DNA from 2 places in the Bacillus sp. AMCV2 genome. Region 1 is predicted to be linked to the other one. Evidence: predicted binding sites of a transcription regulator. Region 1 holds the regulator's gene; the other holds the start of a gene.
The links. Region 1 encodes Rex, which represses fermentation and respiration genes when NADH is low (regulators of the CRP and FNR family bind a similar motif). Its sites were predicted from a motif close to TTGTGAAATATTTCACAA; they were not measured.
Positions count from the first base shown of each region.

Region 2: the regulator Rex is predicted to act here: its motif matches at 1,285-1,302, upstream of AC0OMA_RS19055 (YwiC-like family protein).

Region 1 covers NZ_JBVYIB010000002.1:656,257-659,464, reverse strand. Annotated here, with positions in the region: gene AC0OMA_RS03540 (CPBP family intramembrane glutamic endopeptidase) at 1-491, shown strand, start outside; gene AC0OMA_RS03535 (YdiK family protein) at 488-679, shown strand; gene tatC (twin-arginine translocase subunit TatC) at 717-1,481, opposite strand; gene tatAY (sec-independent protein translocase protein TatAY) at 1,488-1,661, opposite strand; gene AC0OMA_RS03520 (redox-sensing transcriptional repressor Rex) at 1,683-2,330, opposite strand; gene moaC (cyclic pyranopterin monophosphate synthase MoaC) at 2,327-2,839, opposite strand; gene AC0OMA_RS03510 (ABC-F family ATP-binding cassette domain-containing protein) at 2,965-3,208, shown strand, end outside.
Region 2 covers NZ_JBVYIB010000002.1:3,689,405-3,692,612, forward strand. Annotated here, with positions in the region: gene AC0OMA_RS19045 (nitrate reductase subunit alpha) at 1-535, opposite strand, end outside; gene arfM (Crp/Fnr family transcriptional regulator ArfM) at 752-1,228, opposite strand; gene AC0OMA_RS19055 (YwiC-like family protein) at 1,372-2,091, shown strand; gene fnr (fumarate/nitrate reduction transcriptional regulator Fnr) at 2,124-2,840, opposite strand; gene narK (nitrate transporter NarK) at 2,939-3,208, opposite strand, start outside.

The sequences.
Region 1 (3,208 bases):
TTTCTATCCTTTGGGCGATAGCCGGTTTTTTCATTGCCCTTTTCTCTCAAGGAATAGCAGGCTCTATTGAATATTATGTTTTTGGCATCGGAAGAGAATCAGAAAATACACAAGCGATTCTGGATGTCATTCAGGCAGTCCCGCTCATGATTATCGTTTCTTCCATCGTCGGGCCTATATTAGAAGAAATCATCTTCAGAAAAATCATTTTCGGCGCGCTGTACGAAAAAACGAATTTCTTTTTTGCAGGACTGATCAGCTCGGTTATCTTCGGTATTGTTCACGCTGATTTGAAGCATCTCCTTCTATATACAGCAATGGGCTTTACATTTGCATTTTTATATGCGAGAACAAAACGGATATGGGTGCCGATTTTCGCCCATTTAATGATGAATACATTCGTCGTCATCATGCAGCTTGAGCCTGTTCGGAATTACCTTGAACAGCTGAGCACACAAATGCAATTGATTATTGGAGGATTATTTTTATGAGAAACCCGGTAGTTTGGGGAATGATCTACTTTGCCGTAGGGTGCATCTTTACTTATCTTGCCGCAAGCTCGCCAGGCAGCATGTGGTCATTTTACTCCATCCTGCTGATGGTGTTCGCCGCTTACAACATCAGCATTTCTTTTAAGATGTTCGCCTTTTCATTTAAAATCAAAAAGAACCAAAAATAAAGAAAATCCATTTCTCGCATGAGAAATGGATTTTTTATTATTGCCCAGAAGACACGTCCCGATCGGCTGCACTGCTTTTCTGTGCTTTCCGATAAGCGGCCTTCGATATAAGGATACTGATTTCATATAAAATCAAAAGCGGGACTGTGACCATCATATGGGACAGAAGCTCAGGCGGTGTAATCAGGGCTGCGATCACCAGCAGCGTAAAATACGCATACTTTCTGATTTTCGCCAAGAACATCGGTGTCACAATTCCGAGCCTGGTCAAAAACATGAGGATGACCGGCATTTGAAACAGCAGTCCAAACGGAATCGTCAGCTGCAGAAGAAAATGAAAATATTCATTAATTCCGATCACCTGATTGACATTCAAGTCCTGAGAGATCCGCTTCATAAAATCAACAACAAAAGGAAATAAAATATAATATGAAAAAGATAAGCCCGCTAAAAACAGCAAAATAGAGATCGGAATGTAGCTGAGCGTTACTTTGCGCTCTTTCTCATAGAGACCCGGGCTCACAAAAGCCCAAAGCTGATAAAGAATAACCGGCGAGGTCAGGACTATGCCGATGATAAACGCAAACTGCATAAACACATAAAGCGGGTCTGTCAGGTTAAACGCGTTAAGCGTAAGCTGCTTCGCTTCATCTGTTTCTTGCAGATACACAATAATCGGCTTTGCTAAAAAAAATCCAGCAATAAAGAAAACGACAAACGCCAGCGCTACAATCAGCAACCGTTTTCGAAGCTCAGCAATATGCTCCAGCAGCGACATTTGATTCACTTTCATTCGTGTCATCCTAACTTACTGATCTTCTTTCTTTTTTTCCTCTTCATCACTCGTTAATCCTTTAGTAGCGTTTTTGAATTCACGAAGTGTGTCTCCCGCTGCTTTCCCCAATTCAGGCAGCTTTTTGGGACCGAAGATAATCAGAGCAACGATTGCGATAACAGCAAGGCTTCCAGGACCGATCGGCATATTTGGGCTCCTCCTTTCCCTCTATTCGATTTCCTCTAAAACTGAGTAATGCTTCAAAAAATAAACCAGTGACTGAAGCTCAACTGCTAAATCTATATGATGAATTCGAATGTGTTCCGGCACATTCAAACGGGCCGGCGTAAAATTAAGGATTCCCTTGATTCCTAATGCGACCAATCTGTCTGTAATGGATTGAGCGGCAACTGCTGGCACTGTAAGAATGGCAACTGATTCATCTTTTACGTGTTGTTCAAGGTCATCAAGGTTATAGACGGGCACGCCGCCTACCTCAGTTCCTATTTTACTCTCATTTATATCAAAAGCCATAGAAATTTTTGTGTTATTATTTTTTGTGAAATTATAGTGAAGAAATGCCGTTCCCAAGTTCCCGACACCAATCAAGATGACGTCTGTCATCTCGTCCTGATCAAGCGTTTTTCGGAAAAAAGACAGCAAATAATCCACATTATATCCGTATCCTTTTTTGCCAAGAGCTCCAAAATAGGAAAAATCCCTCCGAATCGTGGCAGAATCAACCTTTACGGCATCACTGAGTTCAGCGGATGATACACGCTGTTTTCCAGACGCATGCAGATTCTTTAAAAAGCGATAGTAAAGCGGCAGCCGTTTCGCCGTCGCCTGCGGAATTTTTGATTGATCCTTATTCATTTTTGGTCCTCCAAATTATACTCGGATAGTTCTCTTTTAAAGTCACCGTTTTTCCCGCCTGTCTTCTCCAGCAAGAAAGTAGGGCCGATGACCATCCCCTTATCAAGGGCCTTGCACATATCGTAAACGGTAAGAGCGCACACCGATGCAGAAGTGAGCGCTTCCATTTCCACACCTGTACTCCCTTTCGTTTTGACCTGTGCTTTTATATGAAGTATAACTTCTGCTTCTTTTATTTTCCAGTCAAACGATATATCTACCCCGCTCAATGAAAGCGGATGGCACATCGGAATGATATTCGACGTTTGCTTTGCGGCCATAATGCCTGCCACCTGTGCGACAGCCAGTACATCTCCTTTGCCGATATCGTGACTCTGTATTTTCTCGTACACCTCATTCTTCATGTGTACGCTTGAAACAGCCGCCGCAGTACGGACAGTCGAAGATTTTTCGCTGATATCCACCATCTGGGCTCTGCCCTGTTCATTAAAATGAGAAAATCCATTCATACTAAAACGCTCCTTAAACAGATCATACACTATTTTCTTCTCTATGTCTTATATGGCCAATGTATTGTTTGCTGACTTCTGGTTCATAAGCTACACTTAACTTATTATAGCAGAGGTGAAATAATATGATGATCTTACAAATTAATCAGCTGTCCAAATCGTTTGGTGCTGATACTATTTTAAACAATATAAAGCTGGAAGTCAGAAATCGTGATCGCATCGCCATTGTAGGAAGAAATGGCGCCGGAAAATCCACGCTCCTTAAAATTATCGCAGGCCAGCTTTCGTATGAAAAGGGCGAAATTATTAAACCGAAAGATATTACAATGGGATATCTCGCCCAGCATACTGGCTTGGATTCTAAGCTTA
Region 2 (3,208 bases), 3.0 Mb from region 1:
GCAGAGAGGCTGAAATCAGCTTCAGCACCTCCGGCCATTCAGCGCGCACAAAACCGCCTTTCCCTCTCGCCTGTTTATAGGACTTCGCTTTTTCAGGGTTTTCGACGATCGATTTCCAGGCTTCCAATGGATTTTGATGTTCTTGCAGTGCTTCCCGCCACAAATTGATCAGCACACCGCGCACGTATGGATATTTCACACGGAGCGGGCTGTAGATATACCATGAAAAACTGGCCCCCCGCGGACAGCCTCTCGGTTCGAAATCAGGCATATCCGGGCCTGTTGAAGGATAATTCAAGTTTTGTCCTTCCCACGTGACAATTCCATTTTTCACATAAATATTCCAGCTGCAGGAACCCGTGCAGTTGACGCCGTGGGTGGAGCGAACGACTTTGTCGTACTGCCATCTGTTTCTGTATACATTCTCCCAATCGCGATCTTCGCGGGTGGTTTGGCTATGTTTATTTGAATGGTGTTCGATAGGAGAGAAATAATTCAATCTCCTAAACAACGGACTCATTTTCTTTTTCTTCATGAGAGTTCACTCCTTCCGAGTCAGGTGATGCTAAGTTCACTATAAACAGGGACAGCGTGTTTCCTTGTGAACTATGTCACACACTCTGCTTTTTTCACAAAACGTTCACACAAAGGAGAAGGAAGGATTTTCACAGGATGTGAGGAAGGCTGCGTTCAGGAGGACACTTGGGTCATTAGCCGCCTTTCATTCAAAGATCAAAAAAACCGGCTCTATTTAAGAACCGGGCTCAGCGTTTTCATCCTGTGATGTATGCAGATACCGCAAAAATAATTGATAGGAACAAAAAACATTTTGCTGAAGCATAGCCAAAAAGTTCATTTGCAGCTGCGGATGATAAGACATCATTTTCTTAAATATGTAATATGGGATGTTGAGAATCAGAATGTCTGAAGTGGCATTGACTGAGATAAAGGGCGATAAATAAAGCCCGCCTTTTTCATCAATCGGAAACACATCGCCTTTTTCCCACAGCGCAACGGTTTTCGATCCTTCAGGGAGCCTCGTGTCCATGAAACGGACACTGCCTTTTAATACAATATAAACAGATTGAGAATGAAGAAAAGATGGAGACTGATCACATGAGCCGCGGATAAACGTGCCGTTTTTCAGCAAGGTTTCGACAATGGATAGAGGCACTTCATTAAACATAGGAAGTTGTTTCAGAAATAATAAATAGTCACACTGATTCATAGGAAAACCTCCTGTGCTAAGGATAGCTTTAGTGTAGCTCGATCGAGCCTGTACAGCAGTGATGTATTTCACAGCCTGTATGATGAATGTCACTTATCAGGAGGGTGACTGCATTTATAATGAAAGAAAAAAGGAGGATTTCGATGAAGGCGCTGATTCCGAAGCAGCACGGCGCGTGGGCGATGCTGCTGCTTCCATTTTTACTCGGCATGGTCAAGGGAGGCCCCGTTATTTGGCATATTCCGCTCTTCCTTGGTTGGCTTTTCCTATACTTAGCGGTTTATCCCGTTACGCTTGCCTTAAAAAAGAAACAAAGCAAACCATATCAAAAGTGGATGTGTTATTACGGTTTTCCCGCCTGCTGCTTTTTGATGATCTCGGTCTTTCATAAGCCGCCTCTCATCTGGGTGGGCGTTTCTTTACTGCCGCTGTTTTTCATACATATGTATTTTGCCCGCCGAAAAAACGAACGGGCCCTATTGAATGATGTTGCAGGTGTCTTGTTCTTTTGTTCGGGCGGGTTTGCGAGCTGCTGGCTGGGGATGGGAACCCTCGACGGCTGGGCTTGGTTTATTTTCTTGCAGTCTGCTTTATTTTTTATCGGGAGTTCCTTTTATGTGAAATCGGTGATTCGTGAAAGAAAAAACAGGGCATTTGCATACTGGTCATGGGGATATCACCTGCTGCTCCCCTTTTTATCCGCTCTTTTCGGAGCAGGATGGGCGTTTCTCGCTTTTATCCCGAGCAGCTTGCGGGCATGGTTTTTTCATGGAAGGGATTGGCCCGTAAAAACGATTGGCATTCTGGAAATCGTGAATGCCTGCTTCTTTCTTGCCGTCATGTGCCTGTTTATCACAAGGTGAAAAAAACAAGGACACCGCTGTCCTTGTTTTTTTCAGTCAATATTGCAAATCTCCAGCGGGCAATTTTCACACTCAATCTCACATCGTAAATAGTCCCGCTTGTGCAAAATAATTTTTCCGGATTCGTCTATCGAAATAACCCCTTTTTTACGGAGATCTCCGAGCATACGATTGACGCTTTCCCGTGCAGCCGCGCAAAACTTTGCCAAATCCTGATTTGTCAGGACAATGTTAATCAGAATGCCGTCGCTTCGCTCCACTCCGTAGCTGTTTGATAAACGGATAAGGGTGGAATAGAGCGCCCCCTTTTTGCCATGAAGAAGCAGATCCCTGATTTTGGACTGAATCTTCCGGAGGTGCGTGCTCATCCATTTCATGAACTCAAATGTCAAAGCGCCGTTTTGGATTAATTCTTTTTCCAGCTTATTTTTATTAATGACGAGCACCTCGCCATCCTCTAGCACTTTTGCACTGAGCATATACCTCGGTTCTTCAGTGAAAAGTGTTAATTCTCCGACGATATCATGCTTTTGGCAGATTCTAAGCGTCAGGTCTTTTCCGTCAGATGTCAGCTTGCCGATTTCAATAAGTCCTGATTGAATCAGATAAAGCTCTTCTGCATCCATTCCTTCTCGAAACAAATACGTGTGTTTTTCCATTTTTCTTTTCGTGCTGATCGATTCCAGCAATTCATGCAGATCGCTGGATATAAGATCACTATCAGATGGTCGAACAGAGAGAAAATTCATGAGCTCACCTCGAAGAAAGTCACGTTGTGTGTTTATTGTAACGTGAATTGATTTGTACCCATCGAGAAAAAACTAACAATCTTGTGAATGCCCCAGTGTTAGTTGATGCTCTGGCTGTTTCTCTCCGTGTGTGTTTTCATTCTTTCCTGCCAATACATCCATATGACAAGGACAAAGCTGGCTAATGCCACCTCTGAAAGCGCCATAAACCCGATCGCGTACTGGCCTGTTGCCTGAAATACACTCGCCAATATGAGCGGAGGAAAAAAGCCGCCTAATCCGCCCATGGCAGACACAATCCCATTGGCAATCCCCGCTTGCTTCGAAAAATAGAAAGGCACCAGTTTAAAAACAGTCCCGTTTCCTAT